Regions from separate parts of the Streptomyces uncialis genome, predicted to be linked through region 1. Evidence: riboswitches for the same ligand, from Rfam matches in the RefSeq annotation. Region 1 holds a riboswitch; each other region holds the start of a gene.

Evidence for each region. A riboswitch is a leader RNA that binds a small molecule or an ion and turns the genes downstream of it on or off. The one in region 1 is predicted to bind cobalamin.
Region 2: another riboswitch for cobalamin. It lies ahead of OG711_RS30270 (cobalamin biosynthesis protein); the one in region 1 lies ahead of metE (5-methyltetrahydropteroyltriglutamate--homocysteine S-methyltransferase).
Region 3: another riboswitch for cobalamin. It lies ahead of OG711_RS34450 ((2Fe-2S) ferredoxin domain-containing protein); the one in region 1 lies ahead of metE (5-methyltetrahydropteroyltriglutamate--homocysteine S-methyltransferase).

What each region holds. Positions count from the first base shown of each region.
Region 1 is NZ_CP109583.1:1,014,312-1,024,825, forward strand. Features, by position in the region: gene OG711_RS03865 (ABC transporter ATP-binding protein) at 1-1,535, shown strand, start outside; gene OG711_RS03870 (ECF transporter S component) at 1,532-2,374, shown strand; gene metE (5-methyltetrahydropteroyltriglutamate--homocysteine S-methyltransferase) at 2,422-4,746, opposite strand; cobalamin riboswitch at 4,937-5,158, opposite strand; gene OG711_RS03880 (enoyl-CoA hydratase/isomerase family protein) at 5,440-6,564, shown strand; gene OG711_RS03885 (methyltransferase domain-containing protein) at 6,683-7,549, opposite strand; gene pdxR (MocR-like pyridoxine biosynthesis transcription factor PdxR) at 7,578-9,068, shown strand; gene OG711_RS03895 (isochorismatase family protein) at 9,427-10,056, shown strand; gene OG711_RS03900 (ABC transporter ATP-binding protein) at 10,323-10,514, opposite strand, start outside.
Region 2 is NZ_CP109583.1:7,234,320-7,244,833, reverse strand. Features, by position in the region: gene OG711_RS30285 (alpha/beta hydrolase) at 1-61, opposite strand, end outside; gene OG711_RS30280 (inorganic phosphate transporter) at 927-2,189, shown strand; gene OG711_RS30275 (hypothetical protein) at 2,201-2,437, shown strand; cobalamin riboswitch at 2,840-2,964, shown strand; gene OG711_RS30270 (cobalamin biosynthesis protein) at 3,111-4,070, shown strand; gene OG711_RS30265 (cobyric acid synthase) at 4,070-5,611, shown strand; gene OG711_RS30260 (putative cobaltochelatase) at 5,727-7,880, shown strand; gene cobO (cob(I)yrinic acid a,c-diamide adenosyltransferase) at 7,880-8,506, shown strand; gene OG711_RS30250 (cobyrinate a,c-diamide synthase) at 8,514-10,037, shown strand.
Region 3 is NZ_CP109583.1:8,202,610-8,213,123, reverse strand. Features, by position in the region: gene OG711_RS34480 (TlrC/CarA/OleB/SrmB family ABC-F type ribosomal protection protein) at 1-1,385, shown strand, start outside; gene OG711_RS34475 (DUF1963 domain-containing protein) at 1,469-2,263, opposite strand; gene OG711_RS34470 (inositol monophosphatase family protein) at 2,546-3,361, shown strand; gene OG711_RS34465 (MerR family transcriptional regulator) at 3,490-3,909, shown strand; gene OG711_RS34460 (MFS transporter) at 4,027-5,346, shown strand; gene OG711_RS34455 (DUF4184 family protein) at 5,378-6,139, opposite strand; cobalamin riboswitch at 6,330-6,504, shown strand; gene OG711_RS34450 ((2Fe-2S) ferredoxin domain-containing protein) at 6,550-6,936, shown strand; gene OG711_RS34445 (ABC transporter substrate-binding protein) at 6,993-7,979, shown strand; gene OG711_RS34440 (FecCD family ABC transporter permease) at 8,084-9,085, shown strand; gene OG711_RS34435 (ABC transporter ATP-binding protein) at 9,082-9,909, shown strand; gene OG711_RS34430 ((2Fe-2S)-binding protein) at 9,906-10,514, shown strand, end outside.

The DNA.
Region 1 (10,514 bases):
GGGTCGGCAAGTCGACGCTGCTCGGCGCCGTCAACGGCCTGGTGCCGCACTTCACCGGCGGCACCCTGTACGGGCGGGTCACGGTCGACGGCCGTGACACCGCGGACCATCCGCCGCGTGAACTCGCCGATGTGGTGGGCGTGGTGGGCCAGGACCCGCTGGACGGTTTCGTGACCGACACCGTCGAGGAGGAACTGGCCTACGCGATGGAGCAGTTGGCCGTACCGCCCGCCACCATGCGCAAGCGCGTGGAGGAGACCCTGGATCTGCTGGGGCTGGCCGATCTGCGGCATCGCGCCCTGTACGAGCTCTCGGGCGGCCAGCAGCAGCGCGTCGCCATCGGTTCCGTCCTCACCGCGCATCCCCGTGTCCTCGTCCTGGACGAACCCACCTCGGCGCTGGACCCGTCGGCGGCGGAGGAGGTGCTTTCGGCGGTCACCCGGCTCGTGCATGACCTCGGGGTGACCGTGCTGATCGCGGAGCACCGTCTCGAACGCGTCATCCAGTACGCGGACCGGGTCATCCATCTCCCGGGCGGGGGCCGGGTGGTGGCCGGGCGGCCCGACGAGGTGTTCCGTACGTCGTCCATCGCGCCGCCGATCGTGGAGCTGGGGCGGACCGCCGGGTGGGATCCGCTGCCGCTGTCCATCCGGGACGCCCGCCGCAAGGCCGCTCCGCTGCGGACCCGGCTCGCCGACGCTCCCCCGCCGCCCGCCCGGCCGGGCGTCCCGGCCGTGGGCCCGCCGCTGCTGACGGCGCGCGGTATCACCGTGAGCTACGACCGGGTACCCGCCGTCCGGGAGGTCGGCCTCGAACTCCACGGCGGCCGGGTCACCGCCCTGATGGGCCGCAACGGTTCCGGGAAGTCCTCCCTGCTGTGGGCGCTCCAGGGTTCCGGGCCACGGTCGGGCGGGACGGTACGGGTCACGGCGGCCGACGGCGGGAAGGGGGGCGATCCCCGCGATCTGTCCCCGGCCGACGCGCGCCGGCTGGTGGGGCTGGTTCCGCAGACGCCGACCGATCTGCTGTATCTGGAGAGCGTCGAGCAGGAACTCGCCCAGGCCGACCGGGAGTCCTTCACCCTGGGGAAGGATGTCCACGCGCGGGCCGTCCTCGACCGGCTCGCCCCGGGGATCGACGGCGCCACCCATCCGAGGGATCTGTCCGAGGGGCAGAAGCTGGCCCTGGTCCTGGCGATCCAGCTCACCGCGGCCCCCCGGGTGGTGCTGCTGGACGAGCCGACGCGCGGACTCGACTACCGGGCCAAGACCGAGCTGATCCGTGTCGTCGACGCTCTCGCGGCCGAGGGGCGGGCAGTGGTGATCTCCACGCACGACGTGGAGTTCGTCGCCCGCGCCGCCGACCGGGTCGTGGTGATGGCCGAGGGCGACATCGTGGCGGACGGTCCGACCGCCGATGTCATCGTGGCCTCGCCCGTCTTCGCCCCGCAGGTCGCGAAGATCCTCGCGCCGCTCCCCTATCTCACGGTCGCGCAGGTGGCCGCGGCCCTCCCCGACGACGAGGCGGACTCATGACGCTGCCCGCCCGCACGACGGCGATCCGTATCGGCCCGCGCGCCGCGGTCGTCGTCGCCATGGCGGCCTTCCTCGGGGTGGTCGCCTTCTTCTGGCCGTTCCTCGTCGCCCCCGGCAGGTTCGCCTCGCACTACGCGCCGCCGCTGATCTTCGGGGTGCTGCTCGTCCTCGTGCTGTGCGTGGTGATCTCGGAGATCGCCGAGGGCGGGATCAGTTCCAAGGCCCTCGCCATGCTCGGGGTGCTCTCCGCGGTCAACGCGGCGCTGCGTCCGCTCGGCGCGGGGACCGCGGGCGTCGAGACCGTGTTCTTCGTGCTCGTCCTGGCGGGGCGCGTGTTCGGTCCCGGGTTCGGCTTCACCCTGGGCTGCACCTCGCTGTTCGCGTCGGCCCTGATCACCGGGGGTGTCGGTCCGTGGATGCCATACCAGATGTTCGGCTGCGCGTTCGTGGGGATGCTCGCCGGGTTCCTTCCCCGGGCCACCGGCCGCCGGGAGGTGCTGCTGCTCGCCGGGTACGGTTCGCTGTCCGGCTATCTCTTCGGGTTCCTGCTGAATCTGTCGTTCTGGCCGTTCTCCCTGGACCCGGGCAGCTCGATCGCCTATCTTCCCGGGCTGCCCTTCACCGAGCAGTGGCAGCGTTACATCGCCTTCGACATCGCCACGTCCCTGGGCTGGGACACCGGCCGCGCGGTCACCAACTTCGTGTGCGTCGTCCTCGCGGGACCCGCCGTGCTGACCGTCTTCCGGCGGGCCGCGCGCAAGGCCCGTTTCCAGGCCCCGGTCCGCTTCGCCGCCCGCCACGGCGACGGGGACGCCGGGCCACCGTCCCTGACGAAGTAGCCCCGGAGCGCGGGGGCCGGGTGCCCGGCCCCCCCGCTCCGGTGCGGTCAGGCGTCCCCGGCCGTCAGACCTGAGCGGACCTCACGGGCGGCGGTGACCAGGTTCTCCAGCGAGGCGCGGGTCTCGGGCCAGCCGCGGGTCTTCAGCCCGCAGTCGGGGTTGACCCAGAGCCGTTCGGCCGGGATGGCCTCAAGTCCCTTGCGCAGCAGACCGGCCGCCTCCTCGGCGCTGGGCACGCGCGGGGAGTGGATGTCGTAGACGCCGGGTCCCGCCTCGCGCGGGTAGCCGTGCTCGGCGAGTTCGGTGGCGACCTGCATATGGGAGCGGGCGGCCTCCAGACTGATGACGTCGGCGTCGAGATCGTCGATGGCCTGGACGATGTCGCCGAACTCGGCGTAGCACATATGGGTGTGGATCTGGGTGTCCGGACGTACGCCGCTGGTGGTGAGACGGAACGACTCGGTGGCCCATTCGAGGTAGCCGGCGTGGTCGGCGGCGCGCAGCGGGAGGGTCTCGCGCAGCGCGGGTTCGTCCACCTGGATGACGGAGGTCCCGGCGGCTTCCAGGTCGTCGACCTCGTCGCGCAGGGCGAGGGCGACCTGGCGGGCGGTGTCACCGAGGGGCTGGTCGTCGCGGACGAAGGACCAGGCGAGCATGGTGACCGGCCCGGTGAGCATGCCCTTGACGGGCCGTTCGGTGAGCGACTGGGCGTACGAGGTCCAGCGGACGGTCATCGGCTCGGGGCGGGAGATGTCCCCGGCGAGGACGGGCGGCCGGACGTAGCGGGTGCCGTACGACTGGACCCAGCCGTGCTGGGTGGCCAGGTAGCCGGTGAGCTGTTCGGCGAAGTACTGCACCATGTCGTTGCGTTCGGGTTCGCCGTGGACGAGGACGTCGATGCCCGCCTTCTCCTGGAAGGCGAGGACGTCGCGGATCTCGTCCTTGATGCGCTCCTCGTACCCGGCGGTGTCGATACGCCCGGCGCGCAGATCGGCGCGGGCGGCGCGCAGTTCGTCCGTCTGGGGGAACGATCCGATGGTGGTGGTCGGCAGCAGGGGCAGCCGCAGGTGCGCGCGCTGGGCGACGGTCCGTTCGGCGTAGGGCTGGGAGCGGCGTCCGTCGGCGTCGGTGACGGCGGCGGTACGGGCGCGTACGGCGGGGTCGTGGGTGAGCGCGGACCCGGCGCGGGACGCCAGGTCGGCGCGGTTGGAGGCGAGTTCGGCGGTGATCGCCTCGGTGCCCTGGGCCAGTCCCTTGGCGAGGGTGACGATCTCGGTGGTCTTCTGCTGGGCGAAGGCGAGCCAGCGGGCGATCTGCGGGTCGATGTCGCGTTCGGCGTCGGCGTCGAGCGGGACGTGCAGCAGCGAGCAGGAGGCGGCCACGTCGACCCGGTCGGCGAGGCCGAGCAGGGTGCCGAGGGTGGCGAGCGACTTCTCGTAGTCGTTGATCCAGATGTTGCGGCCGTTGACCACGCCCGCGACCAGTCGCTTGCCGCGCAGTCCGCCGACGGCGGCGAGGTCCTCCAGATTGCCCGCGGCGCGCTCGGTGAAGTCGAGGGCGAGGCCGTCGACGGGTGCCTTCGCCAGGACGGGCAGGGCCTCGCCCAGCCGGTCGAAGTAGGAGGCGACGAGCAGCTTGGGCCGGTCGGTGAGCGCGCCGAGGTCACGGTAGGCGCGGGCGGCGGAGTTCAGTTCGGCGGGGGTGCGGTCCTGGGCGAGGGCGGGTTCGTCGAGCTGTACCCATCCGGCTCCGGCGGCCCGCAGATCGCCGAGGATCTCGGCGTAGACGGGGAGCAGCCGGTCCAGCAGGGTCAGCGGCTCGAAGTCGGCGGGCACCCCGGGGGCGGGCTTGGCCAGCAGGAGGTAGGTGACCGGGCCGACGAGGACCGGCCGGGGGTCGAGACCGAGTGCGAGGGCTTCCTTCAGCTCGGCGACCTGCTTGGCGGGGTCGGCGCCGAAGACGGTGTCGGGGCCGAGTTCGGGGACCAGGTAGTGGTAGTTGGTGTCGAACCACTTGGTCATCTCCAGCGGCGCGACGTCCTGGGTGCCGCGTGCCATGGCGAAGTAGCCGTCGAGCGTGTCGGCGGCGACGGCCGCGCGGTGCCGGGCGGGGACGGCGCCGACCATGACACTGGTGTCCAGCATGTGGTCGTAGTACGAGAAGTCGCCGGTGGGCACCTCGTGGATGCCGGCGTCGGCCAGTCGGCGCCAGTTGGTCCGGCGCAGACCGGCGGCGGTCTCCCGGAGGGCGTCGGCGGTGACGCGGCCCTTCCAGTAGCCCTCGACGGCCTTCTTCAGTTCCCGGTTCGGTCCCTGGCGGGGGTAGCCGTACACGGTGGCCTGTGCTGCCGCGGCTGCGGACTTCGGTGTCACGGAACTCTCCTTCGCGAGATGTCTCCTGAACATCCCGGCGACGGGGCGGGAGCGCGAAGGGGGTGACAGACCGGACGGAACCCGTGCCCGCGCGCGAGGCGCGGCCGTCCGCCGGTATGTGCCGCCCGGACGATTGTCCGGGGTTCCTCCGACCCGCCCACGAGGTCACCGGGATCGCCGCGCACGAGGGGTCGTGCGCGGACAGCGGGCAGGTCTTCGGACTCGCGGGCACGTACGCCGGTCTCCCGGCGGACTCCTACTGGCCGTCGCTTCCCAGACCCGGCCGGGCCCAGTGCGTATGACGGCGGTCGTTCCCGCTCACCGCTGCGGGGCAGTCCCGGATTCCCACCGGGTTCCCTCTTGCGACGCCTCTGTCTGGCGGACAGGGCGAACCAGCTGCACCGGCCAGCCTAGAGGGGTCGCCCCGCTTCGGACAGTGGTGTTCACATACCGGACCGTGACATGAGACACGGAGGGAGCAGGGTTGACGCCGTCCGGCACCGACGGGGCACGCCTTCCCGTGGACGTCCGAGCGGGTACGGGGACCTGGGCGGATACGACGTGTCCGGGCGGGTAGGGCATCGTGGGACCGGTCCGCGCGTCTGCGGGCCCCCGTCAGATCCTGGAAGGAACGGAAGAGATCATGCGCCTCATGTGCCTCGTCGTGGCCGGGTCCCGGACCGGGGCCGTCCGGTGACCGGGGGCGAGGACACCGTCCTGACCCGGGTCGAGGGCCGTTGCGGCATCATCACCCTGAACCGCCCCCGGGCCCTCAACTCCCTCACCCACGCGATGGTCCGCCGGATCGCCGCCGCGCTCGACTCCTGGGAGCACGACCTGGCGGTCCGCACGGTGGTGATCACCGGGGCCGGTGAGCGCGGACTCTGCGCCGGTGGCGACATCCGCGCCATCCACGAGGACGCCCGCGCGGGCGGCACCGCGTCGGCGGCCTTCTGGCGCGACGAGTACCGGCTCAACGCCCGGATCGCCCGCTACCCCAAGCCGTATGTGGCGCTCATGGACGGCATCGTGATGGGCGGCGGGGTCGGTGTCTCGGCGCACGGCGATGTCCGGATCGTCACCGAGCGGTCCCGGGTCGCGATGCCGGAAACGGCGATCGGCTTCGTACCGGATGTCGGAGGGACGTATCTGCTGGCCCGGGCGCCCGACCGGCTCGGTGTCCAACTGGCCCTGACGGGGCAGGCGGTGGGGGCGGCGGACGCCCTACTGTGCGGGCTCGCGGACCACTTCGTCCCGTCCGGCCGGCTGCCGGACCTCCTCGCGGCGCTGACCGGGGCCGAGGTGTCCGAGGTGCTTCCCGGGTTCGCCGGTGAGGCGCCCTCCGGGGAACTGGACGCCTGCCGGGAGTGGTCCGGGCACTGCTACGCGGCGGACACGGTGGAGGAGATCGTGCGGCGGCTGCTCGGCAGCGGCGCACCGGCCGCGAAGGAGGCCGCGGAGGTGATCCTCACCAGGTCGCCCACGGCGCTGAAGGTCACGCTGGCGGCCCTGCGCCGCGTACCGGGGCTCGGGCCGCTGGAGGCGGTGCTGGCACAGGAGTACCGGGTGTCCTGCGCCGCCCTGTCCGCACCCGACCTGCTGGAGGGCATCCGTGCCCAGGTGATCGACAAGGACCGCTCCCCCCGGTGGACCCCGCCCTCTCTCGACCAGGTGACGGACGCCGATGTGGCCCGGCACTTCGCCCCGCTCGGCGACCAGGAACTCGTCCTGGCCCCCGGTCCCGGTCCGGGCCCCACCTCCGTTCCCGGTTCCGGCGCGGGCTCCGGCTCCGGCTCCGGTCGGGAGGCGCACAGCTGAGCGTGACGGCGGCCTACGGCCCGGCCGACGGGTGCTGGACGGGCCGGGCCGGGGTGCCGAGCGGGCGTCAGACCGGCGTGGGTGTCGTGACGGACGGGGATGTCGTGCCGGGCGGACTTCAGATCCGCGAGGGCTTCGGGGGCGACGGGGGCGACGGGTTGACGGCGGTGGCCTTGAAGAACGTGTAGTGGAAGGTCCCTTCGCGGGCGGTCCGGTGCAGATCGGCGATCCCCCGGTCCCAGTCGGCCGACGTGATGAGGGCGGCGGCCAGCGCGTCGCCCCGGACGGCCTCAACCATGGCGGTGAACGTGTCGCGGGTGAAGCCCTCGGCCAGCGCGGGCCGGGTGCGGTCGGCGTAGACGGTGCGCGGGCGGACCTCGACGTCCTCGTACCCGGCGCCGGTCAGCAGGGGGTGCAGTTCCCGGCCGAGCAGCGGGTTCCCACCGGCCGCCGTCTGAAGGCTGATCTGGCACTCGATCGCCGCGCGGGCGTACAGGCTGTCCGGGTGGAAGAAGGCCGATCCGTGGTCACCCTCGATGACGGTCAGGGTGCCTCCGGGTCGCAGCACACTCCGCAGTACGGCCAGCGCCTGCCGGGGAGCGGGCAGATGCTCCAGGACGAAGCAGACGAAGACATGGTCGAACTCCCCGTCGGCGAACGGCAGATCGTACACATCGGCGCGATGCCACTCCATCCGCGCGTCCGGCACGGCGGCCGCGACATGGGCGCGGGCCCGCGCCAGGGACTCCTCGGACCGGTCGGCCGCGACGATGTGCGCGCCGGGACTGGACCTGAGCAGATGGACCGTCTGGGCGCCGACCCCGCAGCCGATCTCCAGTACCCGGCTGCCGGCCGGGTAGGACGTGCCGTCGTGCAGCAACCGCGCCAGGGTGTCCGCCTGGTCGCCCAGTCGGCGGCCCTCGCGCCGGGAGTATCCGTGAACGTAGTCGACTGTCGGGACGGGGCCGGGACGCGCTGTTTCCATGGGTTCACCCTGCTGCCAGCATGGCCCGGTGAACAGATCCAATGACCATGCTTCCGACAGGTCCATAACGGCGGGGTCCGACTTCCTGCATCTGAGCATCGACGAGGCTCCGACGGGCGGGAAGGCGGACTGGCTGACCTCGCAGATCCGGCGCGCGCTGACGGACGGCCGTCTGCCGGTGGGCAGTCGGCTGCCGGCCACCCGGGTCCTGGCCGCCGAACTGGGGGTGTCACGCGGTGTGGTCACCGAGGCGTACCAGCGCCTGATAGAGGACGGACATCTCGCCGGACGGGGGCGGGGCGGCACGATCGCGGTCGGCGCCCCCGCGGCGATCCCGGCGGGTGGACCGGCCACGCCCGCCGGTCCGCCCTCGCCGCGGGACCTGTTCACCGCGGCGCCCGGCCCGGACGTCTTCGATCTGATACGCACCGTCCGCGCGCGGATCGACCTGTCGCCGGGGCTGCCGGACCTCGCGGCGTTCCCACGGGCCGAGTGGCTGCGCGCCGAACGCCGCGTCCTCAACTCCCTCGTGGCGGCCGACCTCGGGTACGGCGACCCGCGCGGAACACCGGCGCTGCGGCTGGCCGTGGCGAACTGGATCGCCCGCAACCGCGGTATCAGGGCCGATCCGGAGGAGATCCTCATCGTCTCCGGCACGGCCCAGACGCTCACCCTGCTCGGGCAGGTGCTGCGTGACGACGGCGTCCCCGCGGTCGCCGTCGAGGACCCCGGTTCACTCGGAGCCCGCCAGCATCTGCGCAACTGCCGGCTGGACACCCCGCCCGTCGCCGTCGACTCCGAGGGCGTCCGCGTCGACGAGCTGCGCGCCATGGGCGCGGCAGCCGTGCTGCTGACACCCGCGCACCAGTTCCCGACCGGTGTGGTCCTGCGCGGCACCCGGCGCGGCGAACTGACGCGCTGGGCCCGGGAGAGCGGCGCGCTGATCATCGAGGACGACTACGACGCCGAGCACCGCTACGACCGGACCCCGGTACCCGCGCTGCGGTCCGTGCTGGCCGAGAACGTCTGCTACGCCGGGAGCGTGTCCAAGCTCCTCGCCCCCGCGCTGCGTATCGGATGGGTCCTCGCCCCGCCGAGGTACCGGGCGGCCCTTGTCGACGCCAAGCGGTTCGCCGACCTCGGCAGCGCCGTCCTCCCCCAGCTGGTGCTGGCCCGGTTCATGGAATCGGGCGAGATGGAGCGCCAGTTGCGCCTGCGCCGCAGACACCATCGCCGCCGCCGGGACGCCATGGTCAAGGCGATCGGCACCCGTCTTCCGGGCGCGACCGTGCACGGCACCGCCGCCGGTCTGTATGTGACGGTCACCTTCGACGCGGGCTTCGCCGACACCGATCTCGCCGCCGCCGCGCTCGCCCGAGGGGTGAAGGCGCAGCCCCTGTCCTGGCACAGTCAGCGTCCGCACCGGCCGGGGCTGGTCCTCGGCTACGCCGCGAGCACGGTCACGGAGATCGAGGAGGGCGTGACGACCTTGGGCGAGGCCCTGCGAAAGCTGCTGTGACCGTGGGCCGAGCACAGGAAGGGGGACGGGGGTACGCAGACGGGTACGCAGCCACGGACGCGCACCCGTACCCGTACCCGTACGCCGACACGGACCGGCCTGACGCGGACACCGGCGGACCCTGCCCGGCGGCCGGCGGCACGCTCCGGAGGGCCGGCCCCTCGACCGCCCATGGCGGGAAGCCGCCTGCTTTGCGGGTCTGCGGGGAAGAGCCGCTGGTCACGCGGCTTCGATCGGCGGGGAATCTCATTCCCCGAGATCGTTGTTTAGGCTAGCCTAAGCTTAGTTCGGACTGGTCGGAGTCGCCGTTCCCGGTCGCTACCGGTCGTCCTGTCGTGCCGTCAGCGAGGAGATTCCCGTGGGTCCGCCTGCCGTCGCGTCCTACCCCATGCCCGCCAGGGCCGAAGTACCTTCCTCGGCGGCGTCGTGGACGATCGATCCCGCGCGTGCCGCGCTGCTCGTCCTCGACATGCAGCGGCATCACCTGGGCCGTTTCCCGACGGACGACGCGCCGACGGAACAACTCGTCGGCAATGTGAGCGCGCTGCGGGAACTGGCCGGGGTGCTCGCGATACCGATCGTGTTCGGCGTGGAGCAGGCCGTCCGGCAGCCCGATCAGCGGGGCGTCCTCGGTGACCTCTGGGGTCCTGGGATCACCGATGCCGCCGACGCGGCACTCATCGACACGCTCACGCCGCGCGCGGGAGAGCATGTCGTCGTCCACACCCGGCCGAACGCCTTTCTCGGCAGCCAACTGGAACGGACCCTGCGGGGTTACGGGCGCGACCAGTTGATCGTGTGCGGGCTCTTCGCCGGGCTCGGTGTGCTGCTCACCTCGGCCGATGCCGTGATGCAGGGCATCCAGCCGTTCGTCGTCGCCGACGCCGTGGCGGATCTGTCCGCCGAGGAGCACACCGGCGCGCTGCGCTGGATGGCCGTGCACAGCGCGGTGGTCACCCGGACCGAGCAACTGCTGCACGCGGGCTGACCTTCACCCGCGAACGGGCTTGAGGCACTGCCTCCCCACAGCCCGGCGTCCTCACAGCCCGGCGTCCCCACAATCCGGCGCTCCGGCGCTCCGCCGCTCCCGGGGAGCTCACGATCTGCCGCTCCGCCGATCAGGCGCACCCACCGCGCGGTGTTTCCCCCCTGACCCGCGTGTCCCACGACTCCCGATGCCGGTGAGAGCCGACGGACCGGGCCCTGCCCGTCAGGCGGGGGCCGATGGACCGGCCCCCGCCCACCGGGCCGCTCTCAGCCCTCCGCCAGGACCATCCCGTCGTCGAGACGGACCACCCGGGGAAGCCGTTCGATCGTCGACTCGCGGTGGGCGATGACGATCAGGGTGCGGTCCGCGCGCAGCGTGTCGACGGCGATCTCCAGCCGCCGGGCGGTGTCCGGGTCGAGATCGGCGGTCGCCTCGTCCAGGACCAGGACGGCCGGGTC
Region 2 (10,514 bases), 6.2 Mb from region 1:
CTGCCAGGGCGGTGGTGGTTGCGGCGGTGACGGCCGCTGCCGTCGCTTGGGCGGTACGCACTCGTCCAGTGTCTGCGGTGGGGGTTCGGGCGGCCAGTCGACGGGGGGCCGGGCCGGGTGGAGCGGGGCCGGGCCGGGATGGAGCGGAGGCCGGGCCGGGATGGAGCGGGGCCGGGCCGGGATGGAGCGGGGCCGGGCCGGGGTGCAGCGGGGGTGCTCGGGCTTCGCCCTTCGGCGCGGGCCTCGGCAGCGGCCGATCCCGTCGCCGGTACCCGGGCTGCCGGTACCCGGGCTTCACCTCTCCGCACGCCCCCGCTCCCCTGCCCCGTCCGGCACAGGCCCTACGGGCCATGCAGCGGTAGGCCGGATCCCCGTCGGGGCCCGGCCTACCGGGTATGCGGGGGTCCTGCGGCTGGATGGCACCGGTGGGGCCGAGGGTGATCAGGTGACCTTCCTTACATACGGGGGCAAATCGGCTCTAATGTCAGGAGTTCGAGTCATGGGCCGTACAGTCGGAAGAGGTGTCGAGGACAGGCCGTGAGCGGTTCCGATCGACAGGGCGTTCCGGCACCGACGAACACCGCGGCGCGGACAGCGAGGTCCGCGCGGCCTGCCGCCGGGCGTCGCCCGGTGGGTGAACGGTCGGTGAGTACCGGTCGGGCGGGTGGTGGACGGACCCCGAAACCGTGCGTGACCAGGATCTCCTGGGGTCCGCGCCGGGGTCCGGAGGGTGCGTCCCGGGAGTCCCCCGGGAGCCCCGGAGTCCGGGATTCCGCGGCGCCGGTGCGGCACGCTCGCCGGGTTCCGCTATGCGGAATAGCCTTGCTCCAGATTGGGACACCGCGATGCCTGCCTCAGTTCATCTTCCGTTCACTCAGGTTGCCTACGTTCCAACCGCCACTGTCGTCCAACAGAAGCCTGGGTAAATGGAAAACATCACGCTCCTCCTCGGAATCGTGATCGTCACCGCTCTCGTGTTCGATTTCACGAACGGTTTCCACGACACAGCCAACGCGATGGCGACGACCATCTCCACTGGCGCAATGAAGCCCAAGACGGCGGTGGCCATGTCCGCCGTGCTGAACCTTGTCGGTGCCTTCCTGTCGGTCGAGGTCGCCAAGACGATCTCCGGCGGCATGATCAACGAACAGGGCCTCCGCACAGAAGTGATCTTCGCGGCGCTCGTCGGCGCGATCCTCTGGAATCTGCTGACCTGGCTCCTGGGTCTGCCCTCCAGCTCCTCGCACGCGCTCTTCGGTGGCCTCATCGGCGCCGCGGTGATGTCGGCCGGCTGGTCCTCCGTGAACGGCTCCACGGTCGTCACCAAGGTTCTGCTGCCCGCGATCGCCGCCCCGCTGGTGGCCGGTGTGGCCGCGATGATCGCGACCCGCCTGACCTACCGGATCGGCCGCAAGGCCGACGGCAAGGCGGCCTCCAAGGGCTACCGCGCCGGTCAGATCGCCTCGGCCGGTCTCGTCTCGCTGGCGCACGGCACCAACGACGCGCAGAAGACGATGGGCATCATCACCCTGGCGCTGGTCACCAGTGGTGTCCTCGTGCCCGGGTCGAACCCGCCCGCGTGGGTCATCGCCTCGGCCGGTATCGCCATCGCGCTCGGCACCTACCTCGGCGGCTGGCGCATCATCCGCACCATGGGCAAGGGTCTGACCGACCTGGAGCCGCCGCAGGGCTTCGCCGCGCAGACCAGCGCCGCGACGGTCATCCTGGCCTCCTCGCACCTCGGCTTCTCGCTCTCCACCACGCAGTCCTGCTCCGGTGCCGTGATGGGCGCGGGCCTCGGCCGCAAGGGCGGGGTCGTCCGCTGGTCGACCGCGACCCGGATGTTCGTGGCCTGGGGGCTCACCCTCCCGGCCGCCGGTCTGGTCGGCGCGCTCGCCGAGCTGCTCACCAAGCAGGGCACCTGGGGCGTCATCGCCACCGGCACACTGCTGATCGCCGGTTCGGCGGTCATCTGGGTGCTGTCGCGGCGTGACATCGTCGACCACAACAACGTCAACGACGTGGACGGCGAGCCCGCGGGTGTCGTCACCAACGCCATGGCCGCTGTCACCCCTCCCCCGGCGGGGCCGGCCGCCGAGACGGTGACGGTCACGGGTGACCTCACGGCAACCATCCCGGCCGACAACGGTCCCTCGACGGAGTCCGCTCCGCGGACCGCCAAGGTGTAAGGAACCCTCCCATGAAGATCGACTGGGTAGCACTGGGCACGGTGTTCGGAGTGAGCCTCGTGGCCACCGTGGCCCTGGTGGGCCTGTTCACACTCGGTATAGTCGGACTTTCCAAGCGTGACGCGGCCGTCGCCGCCAACGGCGGTGCGAAGAGCGGGGCCGCGGCAGTCGCCGCGACCAGCGCCTACGCCAGCTTCGCGCTGTGTGTGGCCGCGGTCAGCTACGGCATCTATCTGATCGTCATCTGAGCCGAGCCGTCCCACGGCCGGTCCCCGGCCCCCGCGTCGGCTCCGGCCCCCGTCGCCCTGTGCCAACAGGGTCGCGGCATCCGATGAACCACCGGTCCGGCCGGTCACCGCCTCCAGCGCGGTGACCGGCCGGACCGCTGTCGTCACCCCCAAGGTCCCCGTCACCCGGCCGCCCCGCTGTCGTATCGGCCGCCGTCATCCTCCCCTCGTCCCGGCCGGCGTCATCACTCCCGGCACGGCTCCCGCGAGGGCTCCCGCGAGGGCTGTCGTCACCCCCGCCGTCGCCCCCGCCGTCACCGAGTGCGTGTGGGTCTTCACACACTGCGCCGCCGCAGGTCAGCGCGTGGTTGACGGCTGTTCCGGGGGCGTGGTGGACTTCCGGGGCCATTACGGCGGCAGCAGAGGAAGCCGGTGCGAATCCGGCGCGGTCCCGCCACTGTCACCGGGGAGCGCTCCCCCACACCGGATGTCACGGCCCGCAGGGGCTGGAAGGCCGGGGGCGGCGCCGATCCGGAAGCCAGGAGACTCTCGCCGGCGTATCCGTCGACCCAGGGCGCGGACCCTGAGTGAGGACACACAGTCATGCCGGGGCGCCCGTCACCCGGTCCCACGCGCACCGGCGCGGGACCCACGCAGCGTACGAAGGTCCTCAACGGCCCGGCGGACTGAGCCGATGAGTGCCGGACGGATCTTCACGTACGGCGCCACCGCCGGTCTGATCGGCGACCTGCTCCTCGGCGATCCCCGCCGCGGACACCCGGTCGCCGCCTTCGGCCGTGCCGCGGGCGCCGTCGAACACGTGCTGTGGCGTGACCACCGCGGCTGGGGCGCGCTCCACACCGCGGTGTGCGCCGGGGGCGCGGCGGGTGCCGCCGCCCTCGCCACCCGAGCGGTGCGGGGCTCCCGTACCGCTTCCGTCGTACTGACCGCCGCCGCCACCTGGGCCGTGGTCGGCGGGACCAGCCTCGGGCGGGAGGCGCGGACCGTCGCCGCCGCCCTCGACGCGGGCGATCTGACCGCGGCCCGCGCGCGGCTGCCGCATCTGTGCGGGCGCGACCCGCAGGCCCTGGACGCCGACGGCATCGCCCGCGCGGTGGTCGAGTCGGTCGCCGAGAACACCTCCGACGCCGTAGTCGGCGCCCTGGTGTGGGGTGCCGTGGCCGGGGTCCCCGGGCTCGTCGGGTTCCGGGCCGTGAACACGCTGGACGCGATGGTCGGCCACAAGTCGCCCCGGCACCGCCGCTTCGGCTGGGCCTCGGCACGGCTCGACGATGTCGTCGGCTGGCCCGGCGCCCGGCTCACCGGCGCCCTCGCCGTACTGGCGGGCGGATCGCCCAAGGGCGCCGCCCGCGCGTGGCGGGCCGACGCGGGACGCCATCCCAGCCCCAACGCGGGCGTCGCGGAAGCCGCGTTCGCCGGGGCCCTCGGCGTCCGGCTGGGCGGCACCCTCTCCTACGGCGGCCGGGTCGAGCACCGGCCCGAGCTGAACGGCGGCGGCCGGGCCGTCACCGTGGCGGACATCGACCGCGCGGTCCGGCTGTCCCGGCGGGTGGCCTGGCTCACCCTCGGGGTCTGCGCGGCCGGACGGCTCGCGCTCGGGGCGCGGACCACGACAAGGACGGGGGGCCGCTGATGGGCGGCGGACTGCTGGTCGCGGGGACGACGTCCGACGCGGGCAAGAGTGTGGTGACCGCCGGGATCTGCCGGTGGCTGGTGCGTCAGGGGGTGAAGGTCGCGCCGTTCAAGGGGCAGAACATGTCCCTCAACTCCTTCGTCACCCGGGACGGCGCCGAGATCGGGCGCGCCCAGGCCATGCAGGCGCAGGCCGCGCGGGTGGAGCCCAGCGCGCTGATGAACCCGGTGCTGCTGAAGCCCGGCGGGGACCGCACCAGTCAGGTCGTGCTGATGGGGCGGCCGGTCGGTGAGATGAGCGCGCACGGGTTCTTCGGCCCGGCGGGCGGTCCGGCGGCGGGGCAGCCGGTGCCCGGTGGCCGGGAGGCGCTGCTGGGGACCGTCGTGGAGTGCCTGGAGGAGCTGCGGGCCACCCACGACGCCGTGATCTGCGAGGGGGCGGGCAGCCCCGCCGAGATCAATCTGCGGCGCACGGACATCGTGAACATGGGCGTCGCGCGGGCCGCCGGACTGCCCGTCGTCGTGGTCGGGGACATCGACCGGGGCGGGGTGTTCGCGTCGTTCTTCGGGACGACGGCGCTGCTCGCGCCCGAGGACCAGGCCCTGGTCGCGGGCTATCTGGTGAACAAGTTCCGCGGCGACGTCTCGCTGCTGGAACCCGGCCTGGACATGCTGCGCGGTCTCACCGGCCGCCCCACGTACGGGGTGCTGCCGTTCCAGCACGGGCTCGGTATCGACGAGGAGGACGGGCTGCGGGTCTCGCTGCGCGGCACGGTCCGGGAGTCGTCGGTGGCGCCGCCGGCCGGGGCGGAGGTGCTGCGGATCGCGGTGTGCGCGGTCCCGCTGATGTCGAACTTCACCGATGTCGACGCGCTCGCCGCCGAACCCGGTGTCGTGGTCCGCTTCGTCGACCGGCCCGAGGAGACCGCCGACGCCGACCTCGTGGTCGTCCCCGGCACCCGGGGCACGGTCGGGGCGCTGCGCTGGCTCCAGGAGCGCGGGCTCGCGCGGGTCCTGCGCGAACGGGCCGTCGAGGGGCGTCCCGTGCTGGGGATCTGCGGCGGGTTCCAGCTGCTCGGCGCGCACATCGAGGACGAGGTCGAGTCCCGCGCGGGCGCCGTCGACGCGCTCGGGCTGCTGCCCGTACGGGTCCGCTTCGCCCGGGAGAAGACGCTCGGGCGGCCCTCGGGCACGGCTCTCGGTGAACGGGTCGAGGGGTACGAGATCCATCACGGGGTGGCCGAGGTGCTGGGCGGGGAACCGTTCCTGGACGGATGCCGTTCGGGCGCGGTGTGGGGGACGCACTGGCACGGCTCCCTGGAGTCGGACGGGTTCCGCCGGGCGTTCCTGCGGGAGGTCGCCGCGCTGACCGGGCGGCGTTTCGTGGCGGCGCCGGACACCTCGTTCGCCGCGCTCCGTGAGGAGCAGCTGGACCGGCTGGGCGATCTGATCGAGCGGCACGCCGACACGGACGCGCTGTGGCGCCTGATCGAGTCGGGCCCCGCGCCGGATCTCCCCTTCGTCCCGCCCGGCGCCCCATGACGCACCCCGGCCCCGGCGGACGGGGCACGGAAGCCCGCGCCGGGCGACGACGACCGGCCGGCGCGGGAACCGGCCGAGACAGGCACCCGCACAGCAACGACAGGGAGGGCCACGGGTGAACACCCCGTATCCATTCACGGCGATCGTCGGCCAGGACGACCTGCGACTCGCGCTACTGCTCAACGCCGTGTCCCCCGCGGTGGGCGGTGTCCTGGTGCGGGGGGAGAAGGGCACGGCCAAGAGCACCGCGGTCCGGGCCCTCGCGACCCTGCTGCCGGAGGTCGCGGTGGTCACCGGCTGCCGTTTCTCCTGCGCTCCGGCCGCACCGGACCCGGCCTGCCCGGACGGGCCCCATGAACCGGGCACCGGCCTGACCCGGCCCGCCCGCATGGTGGAGCTCCCGGTGGGCGCCTCCGAGGACCGTCTGGTCGGCGCGCTCGACATCGAACGCGCCCTCGCGGACGGGGTGAAGGCGTTCGAGCCGGGCCTGCTGGCCGACGCCCACCGGGGCATCCTCTACGTGGACGAGGTGAACCTCCTCCACGACCATCTGGTGGATCTGCTGCTGGACGCCGCGGCGATGGGCGCCTCGTACGTCGAGCGGGAGGGGGTGTCCGTACGGCACGCGGCCCGGTTCCTGCTGGTCGGCACGATGAACCCGGAGGAGGGCGAGCTGCGGCCCCAGTTGCTGGACCGCTTCGGGCTGACCGTCGAGGTGGCGGCGTCCCGGGAGCCCGCCCAGCGGGTCGAGGTGGTCCGGCGGCGGCTCGCGTACGACGACGACCCCGCCGCGTTCACCGTCCGCTGGACGGACGACGAGACCGCGCTGCGGGCCCGGGTCGTGGCGGCCCGCGCCCTGCTGCCCCGGGTACGGCTCGGCGACGGCGCGCTGCTGCGGATCGCGGCGGCCTGCGCGGCGTTCGAGGTGGACGGGATGCGCGCGGACATCGTGATGGCCAGGACGGCGACCGCGCTCGCGGCGTGGGCGGGCCGGACGGCCGTCCGCACGGAGGACGTCCGGCAGGCGGCCCTGCTGGCACTCCCCCACCGCAGGCGCCGCAACCCGTTCGACGCGCCGGGACTGGACGAGGACAAGCTCGACGAGGTGCTGGACCGGTTCGGTCCCGACGAGGACGAGGACGACGTCCCGGACGAGAACCAGGGCCAGGAGCAGGAACAAGGCCGGGGCGAGGGGCAGGACGACGACGATCCGGAGCCCGAGCCGGACGGTCCCGACGGCGGCCCCGACGACCCGGACGGACCGGGCGGCCCCGGGAACGGCGACGGCCCCGACGGCCCCCCGCCGCCACGCCAGGCCCCGGACAGCGCGCCGGATGCCACCGGTGACGGCGACCCCGTGGACGGTCCGGCGCCCGCCGAGGGGGACGGCGCGGCCCAGCCCGTGGCCGCCGCCCCGCAGCAGGCCGCCGTGGCCGCGTCGGAGCCGTTCAGGGCCCGGACGCTGACCGTGCCGGGGCTGGGCGAGGGCGCGGCCGGACGCCGCTCCCGGGCGCGCACCGAGCACGGCCGCACCACCGGCTCGCACCGGCCCCGGGGCACCCTGACGAAGCTGCATCTGTCGGCGACCGTCCGGGCCGCCGCCCCGCACCAGCGGGCACGCGGCCGCTCGGGCCCGGGGCTGGTGGTGCGCCGCGACGATCTGCGGCAGGCCAGCCGGGAGGGCCGCGAGGGCAATCTGGTGCTGTTCGCGGTGGACGCGTCGGGCTCGATGGCCGCGCGACGGCGGATGAGCGCCGTCAAGGGCGCGGTGCTGTCGCTGCTGCTGGACGCCTATCAGCGGCGGGACAAGGTCGGGCTGGTGACGTTCCGGGGCGCGGACGCCGAGGTGGCGCTGCCGCCGACGTCGTCGGTCGACACGGCGGCGAACCGGCTGGAGTCGCTGGCCACCGGCGGGCGGACCCCGCTGGCGGCCGGACTGCTGCGGGCCCGTGAGGTGCTGCGGGTGGAGCGGCTGCGGGACCCCGCGCGCCGGGCGCTGCTCGTGGTGGTGACGGACGGCCGCGCCACCGGCGGGGTCGAGCCGGTCCGCCGGGCGTCCCGCGCGGCGGGCCTGCTGGCGGCCGACGGGATCGCGTCGGTGGTCGTGGACTGCGAGTCGGGCCCGGTGCGGCTGGGGCTCGCGGGACGGCTCGCCGTGGACCTCGGCGGGACCCCGGTGACGCTGGAGGAGCTGCGGGCCGATGTGCTCGCGGGACTGGTCAGGGATGTACGGGGCGCCGGAGCGGGCGCCCGGGGAAGGGTCGCGTAATGCCACAGGGACAGCCGTCCGTCGTCCCGGACGACGGACTCACCACCCGTCAGCGCCGCAACCGGCCGCTGGTGATGGTGCACACGGGCATCGGCAAGGGCAAGTCGACGGCGGCGTTCGGGCTGGCGCTGCGCGCCTGGAACCAGGGCTGGCCGATCGGGGTGTTCCAGTTCGTCAAGTCGGCGAAGTGGAAGGTCGGCGAGGAGAACGCGCTGCGGGTGCTGGGCGCGAGCGGCGAGGGCGGCACGGTCGACTGGCACAAGATGGGCGAGGGCTGGTCCTGGATCCAGCGCGCGCCCGTCGAGGCCGCGGACGGCGCCGACTCCAACCTGGTCAACGCGGCGAAGGCCCGGGAGGGCTGGGAGCAGATCAAGCGGGACCTGGCGGCGCAGACGTACCGGCTGTACGTGCTGGACGAGTTCGCGTACCCGCTGCACTGGGGCTGGATCGATGTGGCCGAGGTGGTGTCGGTGCTGCGGGAGCGGCCCGGGAACCAGCATGTGGTGATCACCGGCCGCAACGCCCCCGCCGAGCTGGTGGAGTTCGCGGACCTGGTCACCGACATGTCGAAGGTGAAGCACCCCATGGACGCGGGCCAGAAGGGCCAGCGGGGCATCGAGTGGTGACGGCGTGCTGATCGACATACCGAGACTGGTCGTCGCCGCGCCCGCGTCGGGCACCGGCAAGACCACGGTGACCACCGGGCTGATGGCGGCGTTCGCGCAGCGCGGGCTGCGGGTGTCCCCGCACAAGGTGGGCCCCGACTACATCGACCCGGGCTACCACGCGCTGGCCACCGGCCGTCCCGGCCGCAACCTCGACGCGTACATGTGCGGCCCCGAGCTGGTCGGGCCGCTGTTCGCGCATGGGGCGCGGGGCTGTGAACTGGCCGTCGTCGAAGGGGTGATGGGCCTCTACGACGGCGCCTCCGGGCAGGGCGAGCTGGCGTCGACCGCGCAGGTCGCGAAGCTGCTGCGGGCCCCCGTGGTACTGGTCGTGGACGCGTCGTCGCAGTCGCGGTCGGTGGCCGCGCTGGTGCACGGCTTCGCGTCGTTCGACCCCCAGGTGCGGATCGGCGGGGTGATCCTCAACAAGGTGGGCTCCGACCGGCACGAGGCGTTGTTGCGGGACGCGCTGGAGGAGGCGGGGATGCCGGTCCTCGGCGCGCTGCGGCGCGCCGAGGGGGTCGCCACGCCGTCCCGGCACCTGGGTCTGGTCCCGGTCGCGGAACGGCACGGGGACGCGGCGGACGCCGTCGCGGGGATGGCCGCGGCGGTCCGGCGGGGCTGTGATCTGGACGCGTTGCTGGCGCTGGCGAGGACGGCGGGGCCGCTGCACGAGGAGCCCTGGGATCCGGCGGAGGCGCTGGCGTCGGCCGCGGGGGCGACTTCGGTCGCGGGGGCGTCGGTCCCTGGGGCGCCTTCGGTCGCTGGGTCGTCGGTCGCTGGGTCGCCTTCGGTCCCTGGGTCGTCCGTCCTTGGGTCGACTTCGGTCCGGGCGGTGGGTGCGGGGCGTCGGCCGGTGATCGCTGTCGCGGGTGGGCCGGCGTTCTCGTTCCTGTACGCGGAGCACCCCGAGCTGCTGACCGCCGCGGGGGCGGAGGTCGTCGTCCTCGACCCGCTGCGGGACGAGCGGCTGCCCGAGGGCACGGCGGGACTGGTGATCGGCGGCGGGTTCCCCGAGGTGTACGTGGGTGAGCTGGCCGCGAACGAGTCGCTGCGGGCGGCCGTCGCCGGGCTCGCGGCGTCGGGCGCGCCCGTCGCGGCGGAGTGCGCGGGACTGCTGTACCTGGCGCGGTCGCTGGACGGGCGGCCGATGTGCGGGGTGGTGCCCGGGGACGCCCGGATGTCGGGACGGCTCACGCTGGGGTACCGGGACGCGGTGGCCGTGTCGGACAGTCCGCTGGCGGTGACCGGGACCCGGATGCGGGGCCATGAGTTCCACCGGACGGTGCTGGAGCCCGGTGCCGGGTCGTCCCCCGCGTGGGGGTTCCGGGGGGCGGAGCGCCGGGTGGAGGGGTTCGTGCGGGGCGGTGTGCACGCGAGTTATCTGCATACGCATTGGGCTGGGGCCGCGGGGGTCGCGGAGCGGTTCGTCGTTGCGGTGGCCGCGGTGGCCGCGGGGGCGGCGGGGGCGGCGGGGCGTGGGGGCGGGTGACCTTTCCGGTCGGGTGCGGGGGTGCGGGGGGCCGCGGCTCTGGGGTACGCCCGGGCTCGCGTTCGACGTTGCTGTGGCGTGGTCCGGGGTGCGCAGTTCCCCGCGCCCCTGAAGTACGCCCGGGTTCGCGTCTGACGTTGCTGTGCCGTACTTCGGGGTGCGCGGTTCCTCGCGCCCCTGGGGTACGCCCGGGCTCGCGTTCGACGTTGCTGTGGCGTGGTCCGGGGTGCGCAGTTCCCCGCGCCCCTGAAGTACGCCCGGGTTCGCGTCTGACGTTGCTGTGCCGTACTTCGGGGTGCGCGGTTCCTCGCGCCCCTGAGGTACGCCCGGGCTCGCGTTCGGCGTTGCTGTGGCGTGGTCCGGGGTGCGCGGTTCCCCGCGCCCCTGAGGTACGCCCGGGCTCGCGTTCGGCGTTGCTGTGGCGTGGTCCGGGGTGCGCGGTTCCCCGCGCCCCTCAGGTACGCCCGGGCTCGCGTT
Region 3 (10,514 bases), 7.2 Mb from region 1:
AGGACGCCGTGGACGCGGCACTGGCCGAACTACGTGTGTTGGAGGCTGCGTTGCGGCGGGCGGAGGCCGCGCTGACCGAGGCTCCCACGGGCGCCGCACTGGAAGAGCGCCTCGCCGTGTACGCGCGGCTGACCGAGCGGTACGAGGCACGCGACGGCTACCGGGCCGACGCCCGTGTGGACACCGCGCTGCACGGGCTGGGCCTGCCGGGGCTGGCCCGGGACCGGCGGCTGGGGACACTCTCCGGCGGCGAGCGGTCGCGGCTGGCGCTGGCCGCGACACTGGCGTCCCGGCCGGAGCTGCTGCTCCTGGACGAGCCGACCAACGACCTCGACGACCAGGCGGTCGGCTGGCTGGAGGAGCGTCTGCGGGCCCATCGCGGCACCGTCGTCGTGGTCACCCATGACCGGGTCTTCCTGGAACGGCTCACCACCACGGTCCTGGAGGTCGACGGCGGACGGGTGACACGCCATGGCAACGGCTACGCCGGCTATCTCGCCGCCAAGGCCGCCGAACGCCGTCGGCACCGGCACCGGCACGACGAGTGGCGTCGGGATCTCGACCGCAGCCGCCGTCTGGCCGAGTCCAACATCGCCCGGCTGGACGGCATCCCGCGCAGGATGCCGAAGGCGATCTTCGGCTACGGCGGGTTCCGTGCGCGGGGGCGCGCACATGGTGCGATGAGCCGGGTCCGCAACGCCAAGGAGCGGCTGGAGCGGCTCACGGCGAACCCGGTGGCGCCACCGTCCGACCCGCTCTCCTTCATGGCCCGGATCACCACCGCGGGCGGTCCGGGCGGCGAAGGGCCGGTCGCGCGGCTCGACGGTGTCGTGGTGACCGGACGGCTGCATGTCCCGGAGCTGAGGATCGGCCCGTCCGAACGGCTGCTGGTCACCGGCCCCAACGGCGCCGGCAAGACCACCCTGCTGCGGCTGCTGGCCGGGGAACTGCGGCCGGACGCCGGTGCGGCACACGTATCCGGAAGGGTGGGGCATCTACGGCAGGAGGAGACCCCGTTCCCCCCGTCGCTGACCGTACTGGGGGCGTTCGCCCACGGCCGCCCCGGTGACCGGGACACGCACGCCGACCAGCTGCTGTCGCTCGGCCTGTTCGGCCCGGACACGCTCGGACTGCGCGTCGGTGAGCTGTCGTACGGACAGCGGCGCCGTATCGAACTGGCGCGGCTGGTCAGCGAACCGGTGGATCTGCTGCTGCTGGACGAGCCGACCAACCATCTCTCCCCGGCGCTGGTGGAGGACCTGGAGGCGGCGCTGACCGGCTACGCGGGCGCGGTGGTGCTGGTCACCCACGACCGCCGGATGCGGTCACGGTTCACCGGCTCACGCCTGGAACTGCGCGAGGGCGCCGTCACCGGCGGCCGGTAGATCACGGCCGTGCGGCGGCAGGGAAGCCGCGCCGCCCGGAGGGGTGAGGGCCGTCGGCTGCGGGCCGGACCTCCGGGCAGGCGCTAGTGGCAGTCGTACCGGTACGCGTTGGGGAGTTCCGGGCACTGTCGGCACAGGAAGAGATAGATGCCGCCCGCGTCGCCCATGGCCATGTCGAGATGTTCCTCCCCGGTGACGCTCAGGAGGTGTTCCATCCGGTGGCCCTCGTCGCAGGACGGCCAGTCGGGCGGCTGGGTCCACGCCGGGTAGCCGCCGACCTTGTTCCGGGACACACACGCCACCTCGTTGTAGAAGGAACCGTACTTCTCCTCGAACTCCACTACGTACGGCAAGAGTTCACCGGGCAGGTCCTTGTCCGGGTAGTCGACGACGACGGTCGGTGTCAGGGTGCACGCAGGACGCGGCATGAAGTCCAGTTCGTACTCGCCCCCGGGCGGCTGGGGGACATCCCGCAGGACACCGGCCGCCCGGGCCTCGGCCTCGTCGCGCCAGTGCAACGCGGGGAGCGCGACGTACGACTCCTCGGGGTGGATCAGCGGGCACCAGACCACTTGCAGCACGTCCTTGCCCTCGGGGAACCGCAGTTCGGGCACATCGCGCGCGAACAGCTGGACGACCGGCACCACGGGGACCGGTCCCGCCGGGGACTCTTCGTCGTACGAGGTCCGGTGTCCGGGCTGCTCGCAGTAGGGCCAGGGCTCGCCGGCGGGCCAGAGCAACGGGCCGCCGATGGAGCTGTCACCGACCCCGGGCGCCCCGGGCTTCGGGGACAGCATCGTCGTCCGCATGGCGAGGGAGGCCAGCCCGGGTATCAGCTCACCCACGTCGAGCGGTGTCGTGTGCGGTCCTTGGATCACGGTGGTTCCACTCCCGGGGATGGCGGTCGGTTCCCGGCAACGTACCTGTCGGCACTGACATCGCGGCGGGCCCGGACCGGCGGCGGGCGCGACCGTGCTCATTGCGTCGACATCCCCGCGACCCCTCGGAGTTGGGGCCGCGCGCTTCAGCGGGAAGACGTACAGGCCGCGCCCGGAGCCCGCACGCAATCGTGGCGACCCCGATCCGGTTCCCCTCGTACTCGTACGGGTACTCGTACGGGCTCCCGACCCCGACGGGACGGCCGCGGATATCCTGCGCGCATGCCGATCACGAACAGGGAATCCGACGCGCGGCTGGCCGTGGCGGCGGCGCAAGCGGGTGCGGCCGTGGTCCGTGACATGTACGGGGAACCGTCGGCGCGGTTCGAGAAGGGCGCCGGTGACTTCGCGACAGCGGCGGACCTCGCGGCGGAGAAGGCCGTTCTGGACGTCATTCGGGGCGCACGTCCCGATGACGCCGTGACGGGCGAGGAGAGCGGGCGCACCGGGGCGGCCGACGCCGAGCGCCGGTGGCTGGTCGATCCGCTGTGCGGGACGTTGAACTACGCCGTGCGCACGATGCTCGTGGCGGTGAACGTGGCGCTGCGAACCGGGGCCGGCACCACCGTGGCCGCCGCGGCCGACCCGTTCAACGACGAGGTGTTCTGGACCGACGGTGAACACGCCCGGGTGCGGCGCGGCGGTGCGGACGAGGTGCTGGTGCCGTCGGCCGGTTCGCGGCTGGTGGACGTCAATCTCGATCCGCCGTTCCCGAACGCACCGGATTTCCGGGCGGCCCGTCTCCTCGCCGACCCCGTCTTCGGCGAGCACTTCCGGCCCCGGGTCGTCTCCACGACCCTCGCGGTGGCCTGGGTCGCCGCCGGGCGCAGGGCCGCCTACGTCACCGACGGACGGCCGTACGACAGTGTGCACTTCGCCGCCGGGATCGCCTTGTGCGAGGCCGCGGGCTGTGTGGTGACCGCGCTCCACGGACAGCCCCTGGGCGCCGGCGCGGACGGGCTGATCGTGGCGGCGGACCGGCGGACGCACACCACCTTGCTGGAACTGGTCAGGAGCCAGGTCCCGGCCGAACGCTGAACCCGGCACGCGGGTCGCCACGGTCATGGGGTGCGCGGCGGCGCCGTGTTCCCCTGGACCACGCCGCCTGCCGCCGGAGACCGGGACGCGGACATGCGAATGCGGGGATGTGGGGACATGGGGTGGGGATGACGATGCGGATGCGGATCGGGGAACTCGCGGAGCGCGTGGGCGCCAGCACTCGCTCACTGCGCTACTACGAGCAGCAGGGGTTGCTGTCCCCCACGCGTGACAGCAACGGGTACCGGGAGTACGACGAGACCGCGCTCGTGCGCGCCCGCAACATCAAGGAACTCCTCGCGGTGGGACTGACCACCGAGGACGTGCTGCACTATCTGGAACGGGGCTGCCTGGAACAGCCGCTCGCGCAGACCCCGCGGTGTGCGGGCGAGAGCGACACCATCCACAGGCGGCTGGAGTCCCTGGACCACCGGATCGCCCGGCTCCAGGAACTCAGGGACCGGCTGGCCCGGCACAGCGCCACCGTCGACGCGGCTGTCGACTCCCGGAAGGCACCGAAGGCGCGGGAGGAACCGAAGGCGCGGTAGGCACGGGAGGCCGGACGGAAGTCCAAGAACCCGTTAGGGCGACGGGGCGAAGGTGATGCGCGGGCGCGGCGGGCACGGTTGACCTTGACACAGGCGTCAAGGTCCTAGCGTCGGCGCATGACTTCCGGAAGCAACAACACAGCAGGTCAGCGCGGCACGGGGTGGCTGATATGTCTGCTGCTGACGACATTCGTCATCGGGACCGACGACTTCGTGATCGCCGGTGTGCTGCCCGAGATCGCCGCGGACCTCGGCGTCGGTGAGGCGGCGGCGGGGCAACTGGTCACCGTCTTCTCCCTCACCTACGCCCTCGCCGCTCCCCCGCTCGCGGTGGCCACAGCGCGGCTGCCCCGAAAGCCCCTGATCGTCGGCGGTCTGGCCGTCTTCGCGGCGGCCAACGCCGTCACCGCCTTCGCCCCCGACCACACGAGCCTGATCCTCCTGCGGATCGTCACCGCGCTGATCGCGGCGACCATCACCCCCGCGGTGTTCGCCGTGGCGGCCCGTGCCGCGGCCCCCGAACGCGTCGGGCGGGCGATCGGTACCGTCGCCGCCGGACTGACCGTCGCCCTCTTCGTCGGTGTGCCGCTGGGCACCCTGCTGTCCTCGGCCTTCGGCTGGCGTTCCACGTTCGTCGCCGTCGCCCTGTTCAGTACGGCGGTCGCCGTCGCGTCCTGGCGGCTGCTCCCCGTGCTGCCCGGCGCACCCGCGATCGGTGTCCGCCGCCAGTTGCGCATCCTGTCGCGGCCTGCCGTGCTGCTCTGTGTCACCGGCACGGTCCTGGGCGCGTCCAGCGGTCTGATGACCTATACGTATATCGCCCCGCTCACCCGCGACATCACCGGGAGCGGTGGGGCGGTCCTGGCCCTGTTGATCTCCGTCATCGGTGTGTCCGGGGCCGCGGGGACCTTCCTGGGCGGGCGGCTGACCGACCGCTGGGGCGCGGACCGGGCCCTGCTGGCCACCTTCGGCGGGCTGGTGGCCGCCACGGCGGCGCTGGCCGCGACCGGTGTGCTCACCGACGAAGCCCCTGTCTGGCTGCTCGCCGCCGTCCTCGCCGTCTGGGGATTCGCGGCCTGGGGCTTCAACCCCCCGATGAACACCCGCGCCCTGCAACTGGCCCGGGACGCGGAGGCCGAGGCGGTCGCCCTGAACACCAGCGGTCTCTATGCCGGTATCGCCGTCGCCGCGGCCGTCGGCGGCTGGGCGGTCTCCGCGCACGGCGGTACAGGGGTCGCCGTGACCGCCACCGGTATCGGGCTGCTGGCGGCACTGGTCATCGCCTGCTCGGTCCGCCGCTACCCGAGCGGTACGGCCGCCGATCCGGGCTCCGGGTCCGATTCGGTGTCGGGCCTTGGGCCCCGGTCCGGTTCAGAGCACGAGCCCGACTCCGGGTCCACGTCCGGCGCGCGACCGCCGTCCACGCCGTCCCGCTGAGGAGAAGGCGGCGGGGCGGCGGTGCCGGTGCTCAGGTCGCCGGGCGCCCGGCCCGGGTGCCGACCGTGCGGCGCAACAGCCCGTATCCGGCCAGGGCGAGGACGGCGCCGGTCATGGCCCCGATGGTGGCGCGTACCAGGGAGGCGTGGAAGCCGCCCTGCGTCGAGATCGCCACGGACAGCACGGCGACGGCGGCGGCGCCGAGTACCACGGCTCCGGCCAGGAGGGCGGGCCGGGCGGGCGGGGCGAACCGCTCGGGCACCGGTCCGGCGGGGGTCCGCCGGAGCCAGCGGCCGGACCAGATCAGCACGGCGAGGCCGCCGAGGGACGAACTGGTCCACTGGGCGATCTTGAAGGCGGGGATGCCCTCCGCGACCTCGGTGGTGAGCGCGGGGACCAGTTCCACGCCCCAGCCTCCGGCGTGGGTGAAGGCGTCCCACACGACATGGGTGAGCGCGCCGAGGAGTACCGACACGACGACGGCGAGGGCGCCGCGCCAGGACAGGCGCGGGGGTCCGCACAGGGGCGCGACCCGGGCGCGCACCGCCGCGGGTGCGAGCGACACGAGTGGTTCCAGGAGCAGCAGCCGGAAGACGGCGAGGGCGAGGAGCGCGAGAGGCAGGTCGATCGCGACGATCCCCCAAGCGCTGTGGGTGGCCTCGCGTCCGCCCGGCCGGAGCAGGACGAAGTAGAGGAGGTCCGGGGACATGGCACCGGCGGCGAGCGCCGAGGGCACCAACGGTCCCCGGGCGACGGGTATGACGGCCGCGAGATGGGAGAGCGTGAAGGGCACGGCGGATATTTGATCATGGGCGTCGCGGGCCCGTGAACGCCCGGGGCGGTGGTGTGCGCGGTGGTCCGGCCGGGTGGCCGGTACGCGGTCCCGCCACCCGGCCGGGGCCTCGGTCCGGCCGCCCGGTCGGACCGGGCGCCGTGTGACCTGCGCTGCAACCGCGCCCCGGGCATACGATCCGGCCGCGCGGTCTGTCATGATGACGCCGATAGGCGACGGCGGATCGAGGAAACCGGTGTGAATCCGGTGCGGTCCCGCCACTGTGATCGGCGAGCGGACCCCGAACAGACCACTGCCCGTACGCGGGTGGGAAGGCCGGGGCGAGCGTTGACCCGAGAGCCAGGAGACTCACGCGGTCGCCTCCTCGACAGAACTGGGGCGGATCTCCCCAGGGGGGAGTGTGGGTCGCAATGCCCGAAGGGCAACGTTCCGGGGCTCCGGCGCCGTGCCGGGTCGTCGTGTGCCGGGACTGCTGCTGCGGCAGCGCGAAGGTGACCGGTGTCGATCACGCGGCGCAGGTCGCCGCGTTGAGCAAAGACCTGCCGGTACGGATCTCCGAGTGCCTGGACGTCTGCGACCAGGCGAACGTGGTGGTCGTCCAGCCCTCGGCGGTGGAACGCGCCGCCGGCGCCCGTCCTGTCTGGCTCGGCCTCGTCAACGACCCCGCCGCGACCGGCGACATCGTCGCCTGGGTACGGGCGGGCGGCCCCGGGGCCGCCCCGCTGCCGGAGATCCTCGACCTCTACGCCTTCACCCCGCCGCGGCGGGTCCGTGGCGCGTCCGCCGATCCCCGCTGAACCCTTCCAACCGACCGCGGCGCACGGGCGTACGCGGTGAGAGGACCGACCACACCATGGCGAAACGCTCTCTGTCCCTGCTGGCCGCTGCCGCCTTCCTGGTGGCGGGCTGCGGTGGTGGCACCTCCGGTGACCGGGACGACCCGGCCGCGTCGGGTGCCACGGCCGAGGGCTTCCCCGTCACCGTGACCAACTGCGGGGTGAAGACCACGTACCAGCGTCCGCCCGAGCGCGCGGTGACGCTGAACCAGCACGCCACCGAGGTGCTGCTGGCGCTCGGTCTGGAGAAGTCGATGGTGGGCACCGCCTATCTCGACGACAAGATCCTGCCGGAGTACCAGGACGCGTACGAGGGGATCAAGGTGCTCTCGAAGGAGTACCCGTCGTTCGAGGTACTGCTCGACGCCGAACCGGACTTCGCGTACGCCGGGTTCGCGAGCACCTTCGACGAGAAGGAGGGCCGCGGCCGGGCCGCGCTGACGAAGGCGGGTGTCAACTCCTATCTGAATGTGGAGGAATGCCCGACCGGTCCGGTGACGATGGCGATGATCGACGAGGAACTGCGCGCCGTCGGGAAGATATTCGGGGTCCCGGAGCGCGCCGAGCGGGAGGTCAGGAAGGCGAAGGCGGCGCTCGGGGCGGTCGAGAAGAAGCTCGGTGACGTCGATCCGCTGAAGGTGTTCGTGTACGACAGCGGCGACAAGACGGCGTTCACCGCGGGCGGCGCGGGCGTCGGCAACGAGATGATCAAGGAGGCGGGCGGGGCGAACATCTTCGCCGATCTGGACAAGCAGTTCGGTGACGTCTCGTTCGAGCAGGTCGCCGAGCGGGCCCCCGAGGTCGTCGTGATCTACGACTACGGGGACCAGCCCCTCGCGGCCAAGAAGAAGTTCCTGCTGTCGCATCCGGCGCTCCAGGACGTGCCCGCCATCAAGAAGAAGCGGTTCGCGGTGCTGCCGTTGTCGTCGACGGTGCTCGGTGTGCGGGTCCCGGCGGGCGTGGAGTCGCTGGCCCGGCAGCTGCACCCGGACCGGGTCCGGTGACGGGCGCGCCCCGGTCCTCGGGGAACGTCGTCCTCGGCAGTGCCGCCAAGGCTCCCGGACCGGGCACCGTCCCGGCCGGGGGCCGGGGCCGGCCGCCGTACCCGCTGGTCCTCGCGGGGCTCGCGGTACTGGTGGTGCTCGCGGCGACGGCGGGTGTCGCGGCCGGTTCCATCAGTGTCCCGGCCGGGCAGGTCTGGGGCATGCTCCTGCACCAGGTGCATCCGGGGCTCGCCGAGGTCACGTGGACCCCGGTCCGCGAGACGATCGTGTTGGACGTGCGGCTGCCCCGGGTGCTGCTGGCCGGGGTGGTCGGCGCCGGGCTCGCCGTCTCCGGGATGGCGCTCCAGGCCCTGGTCCGCAATCCGCTGGCCGATCCGATGCTGCTCGGGGTGTCCTCGGGCGCGTCGGTCGGCGCGGTGTCGGTACTGGTCCTGAACATCACGGTGTTCGGGCTGGTGACCCTGCCGGTGGCGGCGTTCGCGGGGGCGCTGGCGGCGCTGGTCGCGGTGTACTTCCTGGCCCGGTCGGGCGGCCGGATGACCACGATCCGGCTGGTGCTGGCGGGGGTGGCGACGGCGGAGGTGCTGTCGGCGCTGGCGAGTTTCCTGATCGTCACGTCCAACGACCCGCACAAGACCCAGTCGGCGCTGCGGTGGATGCTCGGCGGGCTGGCGGGCACCACCTGGTCGATGCTGTGGATACCGGCCGTGGTGGTGCTGGCCGGTACGGCGGTGCTGCTCGGGGTGAGCCGTCCGCTGAACCTGCTGCTGGCCGGTGAGGAGGCGGCGACCGCCCTCGGGCTGGACGTGCACCGGTTCCGGGCCGCGCTGTTCACGCTGGTGGCGCTGATGATCGGCACGATCGTGGCGGTCAGCGGGCAGATCGGGTTCGTCGGGCTGATCATGCCGCATGTGGTGCGGCTGCTGGTGGGCGCGGACCACCGGCGGGCGCTGCCCGCGGCGGCGCTGCTGGGCGCGGCGTTCCTCATCATGACGGATCTGGCGGCCCGCACCCTGATGAGCCCGGAGGAGGTGCCCGTCGGCATTCTCACCGCGCTCGTCGGCGGCCCGTTCTTCCTGTGGCTGATGCGAAGGAGGACCTCATGACGGCGCCGCTGACGGAACCTCAGGCACTTGTGCCCGGTCTGCTCGAACTCCAGGACGTGTCGGTGGTCATGGGCGGCCGGGCGCTGGTGGACGGGGTGTCGCTACAGGTGGCCCCCGGGGAGGTGGTCGGGCTCGCGGGACCCAACGGGGCGGGCAAGTCGACCCTGTTGCGCACGGTGTACCGGACGCTGCGGCCCACGTCGGGGCGGGTGCTGCTGGACGGTGGCGATGTGTGGGCCATGCCCGGCAAGCGGCTGGCGCGGCGGCTCGCCGCCGTTCTCCAGGAGAGCGCCGGGGACTTCGAGCTGTCGGTGTACGACGTGGTGGCGATGGGCCGCACCCCGCACAAGCGGGCCTTCGCGGGTGACGACGCCGACGACCGGGCGGTCATCGCGGCGGCGCTGGCGCGCCTCGATGTGGCGCCGCTGGCGCAGGTGCCGTTCGACCGGCTCTCCGGCGGGGAGAAGCAGCGGGTGCTGATCGCCCGCGCCCTGGCCCAGCGCACCGGGACGATGGTCCTGGACGAGCCGACGAACCATCTGGACCTGCGCCATCAGCTGGACGTGCTGCGGCTGGTGCGTGAGCTGGGCGTCACGGCCGTGGTCGCCCTGCACGACCTGAACCTCGCCGCCGCGTTCTGCGACCGGGTGTGTGTGATGCGGGCAGGCGGGGTGGTCGCGCTCGGCTCCCCCGCCGAGGTGCTCACGACCGGGCTGCTGGCGGAGGTGTACCGGGTGGACGCCGAGGTCACCGAGCACCCCCGTACCGGCGTCCCGCACATCACCCTGCTGACGGGAACGGCACAACCACCGGACCGCCCATGACAGGGCCCCGTCTCCCGGACCCGGCACGGTCCCGCGTCCCCGACCCGGCAGGCCCCCGTCCCCCGCGCACGACGGAGTCCCGCCCCGGTGACCCGCCGCCGGGAGCGTCCCCGGACGGTGTCCCGGCGGCGGAGGTCGGCGCCGCGCTGCGTGACGTGGCGGGGCTCGGCGGCTTCTTCGCGGTCCGGCTCGGCGGCCCCGACGGGGGCTGGCACCCCGTCACCGAGTCGTACGCGCGCGGGTTCCCGGACCTGGTCGCCGCGACGGCGGCCCGGCACCGCAGCCCCGAAGCACGGCTCGGGGCGTCGATCGCCCAGCTCGGGCACGCGGCCCGGCTGTGGTCCCCGGTGCTGGCGTGCACGGTCCTGCACGGGATCGTCCCCGATCTGTCGGGGCTCCAGCGGGCCGACGAGGGTCCGGCCCTACGGCTGCCGGCGCCCGCCGGACGGTACGCGGCGCGGGTGCCCCGGCTGGCCGACGAGCTGTACGGGATCGTGATGACCGGCCAGCTGGAGGTGCTGCGGGCCGGGCTGCGGGTCAAGGTGGCGCCCCGGCTCCTCGACGGCAATTCCGCGTCCGCGCTGGTCGAGGCGGGCCGCGCGATC